Regions from separate parts of the Marivirga salinarum genome, predicted to be linked through region 2. Evidence: riboswitches for the same ligand, from Rfam matches in the RefSeq annotation. Region 2 holds a riboswitch; each other region holds the start of a gene.
The links. Region 2 has a riboswitch for S-adenosylmethionine ahead of QYS49_RS16755 (O-acetylhomoserine aminocarboxypropyltransferase/cysteine synthase family protein). Riboswitches for the same ligand answer to the same signal wherever they lie in the genome.

Region 1: it holds a riboswitch for S-adenosylmethionine, as region 2 does, so the genes downstream of both, QYS49_RS00205 (trans-sulfuration enzyme family protein) here and QYS49_RS16755 (O-acetylhomoserine aminocarboxypropyltransferase/cysteine synthase family protein) in region 2, are expected to answer to the same signal.
Region 3: it holds a riboswitch for S-adenosylmethionine, as region 2 does, so the genes downstream of both, metH (methionine synthase) here and QYS49_RS16755 (O-acetylhomoserine aminocarboxypropyltransferase/cysteine synthase family protein) in region 2, are expected to answer to the same signal.

Annotation. Positions count from the first base shown of each region.
Region 1 is NZ_CP129971.1:36,861-41,306, reverse strand. Features, by position in the region: gene QYS49_RS00210 (alpha/beta hydrolase) at 1-639, opposite strand, end outside; SAM riboswitch class I at 883-986, shown strand; gene QYS49_RS00205 (trans-sulfuration enzyme family protein) at 1,273-2,445, shown strand; gene QYS49_RS00200 (ferredoxin-like domain-containing protein) at 2,597-4,446, shown strand, end outside.
Region 2 is NZ_CP129971.1:3,997,792-4,002,237, forward strand. Features, by position in the region: gene QYS49_RS16745 (homoserine dehydrogenase) at 1-550, opposite strand, end outside; gene QYS49_RS16750 (homoserine O-acetyltransferase family protein) at 537-1,553, opposite strand; gene QYS49_RS16755 (O-acetylhomoserine aminocarboxypropyltransferase/cysteine synthase family protein) at 1,540-2,868, opposite strand; SAM riboswitch class I at 3,230-3,323, opposite strand; gene QYS49_RS16760 (lysoplasmalogenase) at 3,459-4,148, opposite strand; gene QYS49_RS16765 (T9SS type A sorting domain-containing protein) at 4,248-4,446, opposite strand, start outside.
Region 3 is NZ_CP129971.1:2,304,598-2,309,043, forward strand. Features, by position in the region: gene metH (methionine synthase) at 1-1,467, opposite strand, end outside; SAM riboswitch class I at 1,517-1,642, opposite strand; gene QYS49_RS09760 (T9SS type A sorting domain-containing protein) at 2,016-4,446, shown strand, end outside.

The sequences.
Region 1 (4,446 bases), 530 kb from region 2:
TATTGATTTGTTGGAATCATAGGATCTTGGATTACTTTCCAATAGATTCTCATTATCCCACCATAAACTTGGACTGACAATAATGTAATTGTCGAAAAGTTCTGGTTTTTTGAATAATATTTCAGTTGCCAATAATCCACCTAAGGATTGTCCAATTATTGTTTTATTGGAGCTTGTTCGATACGATGAATCAATAAAAGATTGTAATTCGTTTTCCAAAAAGCCTATGAATTTTCCTGATTTTCCAGAGGTAGGAAATTCTTCTTGGTCAAGTTCTCTTTCAGAAGGATATGTAAAATCTCTTTTTCTATCAACATTTGCAATTCCGACCACTATGGATTCTGGAATCATATTAATCCAGGGAAAAGAGACAAACTGAACTATTCCAGAAATATGAATAAAGTCTTCATCTATTGAGCCATCCAGCAAGTAAATCACGGGATATGTTTTTGAACTGTCAGCTTGATAATTTGAAGGTAAGTAAATATTTAGGGTTCTGGTTTCACTCAATATTTTTGACTTGATATTAACTATTTTACCTATAGTGAAATCAGTTTCGCTAATTTTCTCAGGTAATGCTTGACCAAATGATAAGTTGGCTATCAACAGTAGTATAATGCTTAAAAATTTATGTCTCATAAACTACTTTTCAAATTGGATTCAATGCCATAGATCGAATCTTTGAACTGTAAAAGTATAAAAAAATAAGAATTCTCAATCGTGGTAATCTGCAGTATTGCCCTGACTAGCAAAACCTTCCCAGTTCGTTGTGCCAAGATAATATATAGCAACATTTCAAGCAAATTCAAAAATAATCCCCACTCAAATTTGGAATTATAGAAAAGCTGTCTCTATATTTGAGGCATCATATCGGTTTCGACCGATTTATATAGATGAGGTGAGAGAACAGGCTCGTTGACCCTCTGGCAACCCCCAAGCAATTTGGAAAGGTGCCAATTCCTGCCCAACGAAGGGAAATATAAAACGGTAAAACAATGAACAAACAGAAAGTTTACATTTCGCACAATCTCCAAATTGATTTATACGATCAATCATTGGAATTCATGTCTATTTCTAAATCTACTAATCAAATTAACATTTGCTGTTGTAGCAACTGCTGTTGTTGATTTCCAATTTAAGCTTTTGGGGAGTGGGTAGAATTTGTAAAGGATAGAATCCTAAGCAATTCCCAAACGCATTTTAGAAGCTTATCCAACTCAATTTTTGTCAAACTTAATTTCCTCCAGTGGGAAAACTATAACCAATATAATTATGTCTCAACATTTCGAAACTCAGGCTATCCGTACCCAAGCTGCCCAAAGTGGCAACAGAGAACATGCTGTGCCACTTTACCTTACCTCATCCTTTACTTTTGATAATGCCGAACAAGCAAAAGCATTATTCAATGATGAAGAAGAAGGTAATATTTATTCGCGCTTTTCAAACCCGAATAGTTCCGAACTAATTGATAAAATGGCTCGATTAGAGGGCTTGGAAGATGGTTTTGCTACCGCAACTGGCATGGCGGCCATGTTTGGAAGTATGGCGGCATTGCTCCAGCAAGGCGATCATATTTTGGCAGCAAGGTCATTATTCGGCTCTACCCACCAATTATTGACGCAGATTTTTCCGAAGTGGGGCATTTCTCACACTTATGCGGACATCAGCAGAACACATGAATGGGAAAGCCTGATAAAACCGGAAACTAAAATGATTTTTGTGGAAACGCCCTCCAATCCTGGTTTGGAAATCATTGATTTGGAGTGGTTGGGGAAATTGGCGGAAGCGCACAATTTGATTTTGGTGGTGGATAATTGTTTTGCCACTCCCTACTTGCAGCAACCTGCCAAATGGGGTGCTCATGTTGTTTCCCATAGTGCCACCAAATTTATTGACGGACAAGGTAGAGTTTTAGGCGGTTTGATAATGGGCTCCAAAGAATTGATTAAAGATGTGCGCTTTTTCAGTCGCCACACTGGGCCAGCTATTTCGCCTTTTAATGCATGGGTGCTCTCCAAAAGCTTGGAAACTTTGGCGGTACGTATGGACAGACATTGCGAAAGTGCATTGAAAATAGCTGAATATTTAGAGGGACATACCGAATTAGAAAGCGTGAAATACCCCTTCTTGAAATCGCACCCTCAGTTTGATTTAGCCAAAAAACAGATGCTAAAAGGAGGTGGTATTCTCACTTTTATTGTGAAAGGAGGAGGCGAAAGATGCAGTAAATTTATAAATAATCTACAAATGCTTTCGGTTACGTCCAATCTTGGTGATACGCGCTCTATTGTGACGCATCCTGCTACGACCACTCACAGTAAGTTGAGTAAGGAGGAACGACATAGAGTGGGAATTGCCGATGGACTAATCCGATTATCGGTCGGGTTGGAAAATGTGAATGATATAATTGAAGATATAGAACAAGCACTAAAAGGTTCTAAATAATGGAATTAAGATTAGAAAATAAGATCTGTTTTATGATGTGTTGCAAGGCTCCTCCGGATGCTGCATGATATCGCTATACCCAAATTATAGTGCCTCTTGCAGAATCCAACCTTCCGCAAGAGGCATTTTTTTTACTCAAAAAATCAAAATTATGACACTATTAAATGAAAACTTAACATTGCCGAAGCCAGCTAAAAAAGACATAGCTGAGCTTAAAAATAAAATTGAACTCTTCCGATCTGGTCAGATTGATGAAGAGAAATTCAAAGCCTACCGATTAACCCGTGGGGTTTACGGACAAAGACAGCAGGGCGTGCAGATGTTCCGATTAAAAATTCCTGCTGGGAGAATTACTACTAATCAATTGCGAGTAGTAGCTGATTTGTCAGATCAATATGCAACAGGGAATATACATTTGACCACAAGACAGAATATTCAATTTCATTATGTAAAACTGGATGATTCTCCAGCCATCTGGACAGCACTAGAAGCTTCCGGCTTAACCGCCAGGGAAGCTTGTGGGAATACGGTTCGGAACATTACCGCAAGTCATAAGGCAGGTATTGATCCACATGAGCCTTTTGATGTTACGCCTTATCTGGATGCAGTATTCCGATTTTTCCTGAGAAACCCGATTTGCCAAGAGATGGGCAGAAAGATTAAAATTGCTTTTTCATCCAGTGAAAAGGATACGGCTTTTGCTTTCATTCATGATTTCGGATTCATCCCGGTCTTGAAGAAAAATGGGACAGAAGAAGAAAAAGGATTTCGAGTTTTGGTTGGGGGTGGATTAGGTGCACAAACTATTTTGGCTCAGGAATTCTTTGAATTTCTTCCTGAAAACAGATTGATCACTTTCCTGGAAGCGGCACTAAGAGTTTTTGACCGTTTTGGCGAGCGGGAGAAAAGGATGAAAGCCCGCTTGAAATTCCTCATCAAGAAAATCGGACTGGATGAATTCAGAAGATTGGTGGAGGAAGAAGAAAAAGTATTGCATCCCAAGCCATTGGATTTGAAGCCTAGTGCAATTAAAGAAGCAAAGCCAGAGAAAATCTATTCCACCTTCGATGTGAAAGATCAGTGGGCTTACCAACAGTGGTTGGACTCCAATGTTTTTGAGCAAAAGCAAGAAGCTTATTATGGAGTTTTGGTAAAAGCACCTTTGGGCGATATTGATCACGTAACAGCCAAAAAATTAGCGGATGTGATTGACGAATTTGTGGGGGGAGATCTGGTCATCAGTGTATATCAGGGCTTAGTCATTCGCTTTGTCCGAAAAAATGCTTTGCCGGTTTTATTCGAAAAATTGGGCGAACTGGGACTAAATCAATCCGGTGCGGAAAGCTTTGCCGATATCACCGCTTGCCCGGGAACGGATACTTGTAATTTGGGTGTCACCAATAGCACTGCCTTGGCGGATATTTTGGAAAAATTCTTATTGCAGGAGTTCCCGCATCTGGCGCATAGTAAACTGATTAATACCAAAATCAGTGGATGTATGAATGCTTGCGGGCAACACATGATTGCTGGCATTGGATTGCACGGAAGCTCCATCAAAAACAAGGCAAAAGTAGTGCCTGCTATGCAAGTGGTTTTGGGTGGTGGATTGAGAGCAGATGGAACAGGCTTGGCAGCAGAAAAGGTCATAAAACTGCCGACTAAAAGAATCCCAGAAGCTTTTAGGGTTCTGCTGAAGGATTATGAAGCCAATGCCAATGGTGCTTTTTACCCTGATTATTTTAGAACAAAAGAAAAAAAGTACTTCTATGATTTACTGAAGCATTTGGGTGATCTGACTGACATCAAACATGAAGATTATATCGACTGGAATCGAGATCAAGAATTTACTCCTGAAATTGGATTGGGAGAATGTGCCGGAGCCAGCTTCGATTTGGTCAGTACCATTTTCAAAGAGGCTGAGGAAAAATTGGTGGCTGCCTACGAGCAATTGCAGGAGGCTGAGCTGGAGCATGCTTTATACAATAGCTATAATGTTTTGGT
Region 2 (4,446 bases):
ATTCTGCAAAGCCTAAATCCTGAGCATCTTTCAATGCTAAGTCATAACCCTGATTTTCACTTACCATCTTTGATAAAATGAAATTACAAGTTCCATTCGCTATAGCTTTGATGGAGTTTACTTGATCTGATTTATAATGCTGATCGAGCAATCTTAATATGGGGACACTTCCACAAACCGCTCCTTCATAAAAGAATTTAACGCCATGTTTTTCACGTAATTCCAGAATTTCTTTATGATATAGTGCCACCATCTTTTTATTAGCACTCACTACTGATTTCCCTTTTTTAAAAGCTTTTTTTACAATGCTAAAAGCTTCTTCAGGATCGTTTATTAATTCTATGATGATATCTAAATCAGTATTATCAAGAATTTCAACTGCCGCAGTGGTGAGTATTCCATTGGGTAATTCTAAATCTCTTTTTTTATCAATATTTTTAACGGCAATTTTTTCAATTGAAATACCGTATTTTCCATTTTGCTGTAAAGCTTTATAAACTCCAGAGCCTACTACTCCCAACCCGAATAAGCCTGCTTTAAATTTCTTCATATAAAGTATTAATTAAATGTTTTTTGATGAAATGGGAAATCAAATTTCCCTCAATTAAAAAAGCATCATGCCCTTTAAGGGATTCTATTTCCTCTAGATTAGCATTTGGTATATTTTCGCTCATAAATATTTGTTCCTCTATTGGAAATAGATTATCACTATCAATTCCAATGCATAAAGTTTTGGCTTTTATCGAACCTAATACTTCTTTTAAATTATCGGTTCTGGATTCTGCAATATTATGTGCATCCATCATTTTGGAAAGAATTTTATAGCTATTGATACTAAATCTGCCATTGAACTTTTCTCCTTGATATTTTAGATAAGAAGCAACTTTCCAATCTCCATGCTCACTTTTCCCAAATTGGTTATTCTCAAAATCTTCATAGCTCCTATAACTAAGCATAGCTATACTTCTGGCTAAAGACAATGCTTTTTGTTTTTCCTCCTTATTACCATTTTCACCTAATTCAATGGCTTGCCTTTGTAATTCATTAAAAGCAATTCCCCAAGAAGAATGCTTAGCATTGGAAGCGACTAAAATCTGATTTAATATCACTTCAGGTTCTATAATTGACCATTCCAAAGCTTGTTGTCCACCCAATGATCCTCCAATTAGGTAATCAATTTTAGAAACATTAAGTGCTTTTCGCAGATCAATAAAAGCTTTGACAACATCTCGGTTATTTAATTCCGGAAACTTCTCTCTATAAATTGCGCCATTTTCAGGATAAATTGAATCAGGTCCAGTACTTCCATAGCATGATCCAAGCATATTAGCACAAATCACTGTATGCTTTTCCAAATCAATAAATCCACCATTTTCAAAAAAAAGGGAAGCCCACCAGTCCTTAACGGTGGCACTTCCTGTAAAAGCATGGCATACCCAAACTACCTCCTTATTTTCTGAAATCTCCCCTAAAACTTCATAGTAAAGAGAGGCCGCTTGCAAAGTTTGCCCGTTTTCTAGTTGAAAATGATAAGGTAATTTATGCTGTGGCATAGGATTCTTCTTTGACTTTTTGAAATGATTGCGTAAAATCACCAATGATATCATCAATATGCTCTATACCTACAGAAACTCTCAATAAATTCGGAGTGATACCTGCAGATAATTGCTCTTGATCTGATAATTGTTGGTGAGTTGTAGCCGAAGGTTGAATAATCAGTGTTTTTGCATCCCCCACATTTGCTAAATGACTTACCAGTTTCAAATTATCCACAAAGGCTTTGGTTTCTTCTTTATCTCCTTTGAGCGTAAAAGATAAAACACCGCCATAACCATTATGAAGATATTTTTTTGCCAGTTGATAATATTTACTACTTTCTAATCCTGGATAATTTACTTTCTCAACCAAAGGATGTTTCTCTAACCAAAAAGCTAATTTCAAGGCATTATCCACCGTTCTTTGTACTCTCAAAGAAAGCGTTTCTAATCCTTGTAGCAAAAGAAAACTATTGAATGGACTTAAGGCGGGACCGAAATCTCTCAAGCCTTCTACTCTTGCTCTAATAGCATAAGCAATATTGGGTAGCCCTAATGGGTTCCCCTCTCCGAAAGTTTCCCAAAAATTCAATCCATGATAACCTTCTGAAGGCTCAGAAAATTGAGGAAACTTACCATTACCCCAATTGTAATTCCCAGCATCAGTAATTACTCCGCCAACGGATGTTCCATGTCCTCCAATCCATTTTGTGGCTGACTCTACTACAATGTTAGCTCCGTGCTCAATAGGTCTAAACAAGTAACCGCCTGCTCCAAATGTATTATCCACGATTAAAGGCAAATCATACTTTCGTGCTAAAGCAGAAATTACTTCAAAATCAGGAATATTGAAAGTAGGGTTGCCGATAGTTTCCAAATAAATAGCTTTTGTATTTTCATCAATCAAGCTTTCATAAGATTCTACTTCTTCATCGGGAGCAAATCTTGCCTCAATTCCTAATCGCTTAAAAGAAACTTTAAACTGGTTATAAGTACCGCCATAAAGATATTTTGAGGAAATAAAGTTATCTCCAGCTTCTAAAATATTATTCAAGGCAATGAATTGTGCCGCTTGACCAGAAGCAACAGAAACTGCGGCTACGCCACCTTCAAGTGCTGCAATTCTTTTTTCGAATACATCATTAGTCGGATTCATTATTCTTGAATAGATATTACCGAATTCTTTCAAGCCAAATAGGTTTGCTCCATGTTCTGAGTTATTGAATGCGTAACTAGTGGTTTGATAAATTGGAACTGCTCTTGAATTGGTAGTTGGGTCAATTTCCTGACCAGCATGTAATTGTAAGGTTTCGAATTTTTGTGTAGTTGACATAATTTTAAAATTTAAGATGAATATATTTTTTGAATGAATATTTAAATATTTGTGAGCCGTTCAGGGTATCTGATTGAATCACTAAATTTTATTAAACAATTGATTTTTAGCGGATTAAAAGAATTTCGAAATGAATCTTAAAACTGAAAAGGGTGTGATTTCCCCTTTAGATTATCGAAATGAATCCAAATAGAATTGAGTTGTTGATTAGCAACAACAGCACATACACATTCGCATGTATGCAATAGGATTAATGGGATTAAGCTTAGTTGCTTTATTTATTGAAAATGAATTCTTTGCCGAAGTGGCTTGTTTGATGTGATCGCTGAAAGCGAAGAATTGTAAGTTGTTCATAATTGTTAATTTATATTTCCCAATATCGGGCAGGATTTGGCACCTTGATTCAGGTTGCCAGAGGGTCAACGAGCCTGTCTCTCACCTCTTCGTTATAAATTGATTACCGAAATAACACTTCAAATGTAGGAAAAGCTTTTTGAAATAAACAAATCCTAACGCTAATAAAAATTAAAAATATTGAAATTAATTTTTAAACAAAATATAATATCGAAAAAGCAGTTGATTTTCTATTTTTATATGGATTGATTATCCTGCTTTTTGTTATGTTTTAATAATCCATTTACTATTAGCCATTGGGCAATTATGTATGTTCCCATTACAGCAACGCCTGCAAAAGGAATAGTATGTGAAAATCTGTTGATGGCTAAAATTGAATCAGAAATGATAAATAGCGCAGCTCCTAAAACTACTAATTGAAAGCTTTCATCCGTGGTTTCGCCTTTTCTAAACCAAGCAGCCAATATCATTAGGCTTAGTATAATTCCGTACACAACCAATGGGACTTGAATTACACTATCTACATAAGGTAAAGTGAGATAAGCCATTAATAGAATAAATCCTAAAACTACAAATGGAAAAAATGACCATTTAATATTCAGTTTGTCTTTATAGGTCGCCTTTTTATAAGCTATTATAAATACTATGTGTGTAATTAAAAAAGCACTTAATCCAGCGAAAAAGAACATAAAATGTTTAAAAGTAAAGAGAAGCATAATATCACCAATCCAGCTAAAAACTAATGCTAAAGTGACAAAACTTACCCATTTTTCATTTTTACGAATATCAGATTTATCCCAGAAATAGATAAGAAGAGAAATCATCAAAAGAGGCTTTGCAATTTGATGAAGTATATCAATTTCGAATGTTAAAGCTATAATTTCAACTACAGCAATAATCCAATAAAAATATAATTTGGGATTCATTTTCTTCCTTTTATCGAAAAGTAATTAATAATAGTCGATAAAAAAAGAGAATAATACTAAAGAAATTGACTTGTAGGATTTAAAGCCGATTTAAAAAAATTACTTTTTTATAAATTTCTTTAAAGATTTCTCAGAATCAACAGTGAGCATAACATAATAATGACCAACAGGAATATTTGATAAATCTATTTTATAAAGACCTGTATCCAATTTATCATGAGTAACTTTCATCTTATTTCCTATGATACTCATTACTTCAATTTTAACATCTGAAGATAAGTCTTTATCATCTATTCTA
Region 3 (4,446 bases), 1.7 Mb from region 2:
TCTTTCAAAAGTATCAGCCTGACCTTTTTCGTCAAAAGCCATCACCACTACGGCTGCTCCATAGCTTTTTATTTTCTTAGCGGATGCAAGGAACGCTTCTTCTCCTTCTTTTAAGCTGATAGAATTGACAATACCTTTGCCTTGCAAGCATTTTAATCCAGCTTCAATTACCTCCCATTTGGACGAATCAATCATAAAAGGAAGTCGCGCAATATCAGGCTCTGAGGAAATTAGATTGACGAAATTAGGCAGTACGTTTACAGCATCCAACATACCATCATCCATATTGATATCGATAATTTGAGCACCGCCTTCAACTTGGTCAATGGCAATATCAACTGCCTCTTCAAATTTCTCTTCTCTTATTAAGCGAGCAAATTTCTTTGAGCCGGATACATTGGTTCTTTCCCCAATATTTACAAAATTGATTTCAGGAGTAACCGATAAAGGTTCTAAACCGCTCAATCGCATAATTTTCTTTTGAGAGGATATTTGATGTGGTTTAGATTTTGCAGCGTAATCTGCAATGGCTTTGATGTGTTCGGGTTGAGTACCGCAACAACCTCCAATGATATTGACCAATCCTTCATCAAAATAGCTTTTGATAATGCCGCTCATTTCTGAAGGGCTTTCATCATATTCCCCAAATTCATTGGGCAATCCCGCATTCGGGTGGCAGGAAATGGCTACATCTGAAATCCTAGCTAATTGCTGTAAATAGGTTTTGAGCTGGTCAGCCCCTAAAGCACAATTGAATCCCACACTTAGCAAAGGAAAATGACGGATACTATTCCAAAATGCTTCAACGGTTTGACCGGATAGTGTTCTGCCGCTGGCATCTGTAATAGTACCAGAAACCATCACCGGAATATTGATTCCTTTTTCTTCTTTCAATTCCTGTATAGCCATTAAAGCGGCTTTGCAGTTCAGTGTATCAAAAACAGTTTCAACTAGAAATATATCTACTCCACCAGCAGCTAAAGCCTCTGCTTGTTCTTTATAAGCTATTTTTAATTCATCAAAGGAAGTAGCTCTAAATCCTGGTCTGTTTACATCAGGAGACAGGGAAGCAGTTCTATTGGTAGGGCCTATAGAACCTGCAACAAATCTAGGCTTATCCGAATATTCCTCTGTTACCTCACGCGCAATTCTGGCAGATTGTTCATTGAGTTCCCAAACCAAATCTTGCATATCATAATCCGCCATGGCAATGGTAGTGCCACTGAAGGTATTGGTTTCAATGATATCCGCTCCAGCATCGAGATATGCCCTATGGATATCTTTTATAATTTGAGGTTGGGTTAAGGATAATAAGTCATTATTACCTTTTAAATCGGAAGGATAATCGGCAAAACGTTCTCCACGGTAGTCAGTTTCCGAGAGTTTATAGTTTTGAATCATAGTGCCCATTGCACCATCGAGTACTAAAATTTTATCTTGAAGAATTGATTTAGAAAATCGGCTCATTCTGAATATTTATGATTTTGCATCCAGAAAGTGCCATGAGAAAGGCTGCTTCTTATCTTTTCCTGACCATTAAAAGTTGTCAAGATGGGAGTTAGCACCGTTTCCTTTTGCAATTGCATTGGAAGGGTTGCTAAGACTTCAAAGGGCCCATTCCCTCAGTCTTTCTGGATAAGTGTTTCAAAGTAAAGCATAAAAACCGAAACGTTAAAATTAAAGTTCAAAAATTTATTTTTCGGTTTTAAATAATTCATCTGCCTTGAAGGCAAAATGATAACCATCTTGATTAAAAATAAAGACTAAAAATTCTTATAAATTTTAAAGAGCAAAATGTATAGTCAAATCATCGCTTCTTACCATTGTTTAAGTGAAAAAATGGATTAAAATTAGAAATTTAGTAGGTTTTTGGTTTTAAACCTTTACTAGTTTTTAATTACTTATAAAATGTATGTTTCAACATTTAATTACTTCCGTAATTACATTCGAATTACTTTTGATTAGACTGTTAAGCGATCTAGTTTTGCGATTTAATCAACTAAAAATTTTTATAAATGAGAAAACTCTATCTATTATTAATTTTAATTTCTTATAGCTTTTTAAGCTATAGTCAAAGTGAATGTTCAACTGCAGTTACCGCTACAGTAGGAACGAATACCCAAGCAGCTGCACCAGATGATAATTACTACTGGTATGAATTTACTATGCCTGAAAGTGGTGGTAAATTGACAATCGATTTACCTAATTCCAATGTTGTAGGATTATATTCTGGTTGTGATGGATATACTGAATACTTAACCTCATCCTATGGAAAGGTTATTTATTATGATGCAGAACCTAGCCAAATTATAAAAATTAGAATAAATGCAGGTAATGCAGAACCTTTTGATTGGACTTTAGATGTTTCTGAATTTCAAACAGGAGATATATGTGATTTAGCAGTTGAAGCTAATGAAGGGACGAATACTATGCCTGCAGAAGAAGGTAAGTATTACTGGTATACCTTTACTATGCCTGATTTAGATGATACACGTATTTATTTTGACTGGCCTTTTATGGTTGATGCAACTATATTTAAAGGAACTTGTGACAATTTAACAGATGAAAGTAATGTTACAGGTGGTTCAGGATTTTATACTACAGGCTATCAAGCAAATGAAGAACTTTTTATTAGACTAAACCTTAGTGGGGAAACTAATTTCGAATGGACTATAGAAGTAGAAGTTCCTGAAGTAGGTCAAGATTGTAGTATTGCTAATACAGCTGCATTAGGTACAAATTCACTTCCTGCTACTGAGATGCAAGACTATTGGTATAAGTATACAACTCCTGCTGATGTTGCAGGAAAGAAGTTACAAGCCAACTCGAGGACTGGTGTGGAAATGTCCGTTTATATAAGTAATTGCTATAATAGTAGCGTGTTACAGACAAGAGATAGTGCTGTTTTTGCATTAGAGCCAGAGCCTGAAACAGATTATTATTTTAGATTTAATAATTTAACCGGTGGAGACTTTGATTGGTCCTTGTTATTAACTGACCCTGTAGCGGGTGATATTTGTGCTGATCCTATAGTAGTAGAAGAAGGACAGTATCAAGCTGACTTTACTCCTCAGTGGTATAGTTTTACTGCTAATGAAGCAGGCACCTATGAAATATCATCTACTGTTGAGTCAAGTGACAAAGACACTATCCTTAAAATTTACGATAGTTGTGGAGGAGCAATTCGAGCAGAAAATGATGATGCCTCAAATTCTACTTATCAATCTGAAATTAGTTTAGAATTACAAGCTGAGGAAACAGTTTTAATTCTTTGGGAATCTGGACAATTTGAAACTGAAGATGGGTTTACTTGGAATGTTTACAATGCTGCAAGGCAACAAATCACATTCAGTAGTTTACCTGAAAAAACTTTTGGTGATGAAACTTTTGAATTAGAAGCGTCTTCATCTGCAGGTTTAGAAATAAGTTATACTTCAAGTAATTTGGAAGTGGCTACAATTGATGGAAATCTTGTTACCATTATTGGTGCAGGTGAATCTATTATTACGGCATCTCAGTCGGGTAATGCTGAATTCGAAGCGGCTATACCTGTTGAACAAACTTTAACTGTATATAAAGCTGATCAAGAAGTCACTATTTCAGAAATCTCGGATAAGTTTAGTAATGATGATCCTTTTGAAGTAGAAGCATCTACTACTAGTGGTTTAGACTTAACTTATGAAGTAAGTGGACCAGCAACTATTGAAGGTACTACTCTAACTTTAAATGGAACTCTTGGGACAGTAGAAGTGATAGTGAGCCAAGCAGGAAATAGTAATTACAACTCGGCATCTGCTACTATTAGTTTTGAAGTACTAGAAGATCCTTGTTTGGATTTCAATGCTTCTGCTTCTGTGACAAATGTTAGTTGTTCAGGATCTAAGGACGGAACAATTACTATTGAAACTACAGAAGGAACGGCACCTTTTAGCTACAGTTTAGCTGGAGCAGAAGCTGTTGAAACCAATATATTTACAGAATTGGCAGCAGGTGAGTACACTGTGGAAGTTACAGATATAAATGGATGTACAGCCAGTACCACCATTACTATTGACAGTCCAGATGCGCTAGAAATAGAGGCAGAAGTTGTGAATAGTAATAGCATTACTGGAAACGGAAGCATCAGTCTTACCGTGACTGGAGGAACTGGCGATTATAGCTATAGCTGGAATACAGATGCTTCCACATCATCTATTAATGAATTGGAAATAGGTGAGTATACAGTAATAGTTACGGATGAAAACGGATGTAGCCTAGAAGAAAGTTATACTGTTGGAGGTGTGACTTCAAACGATAAATCATTATCGAATGCTACGCTTATTTATCCTAATCCAGCAAAAGATATCTTGCAAATGGAGCATAATCAAAGTTCAAAAGAATTGAGTATTTATGATGCAAGAGGTAAATTATTGAAGCAAGTTTCTACAGAAGGAACTCAAACAGAAA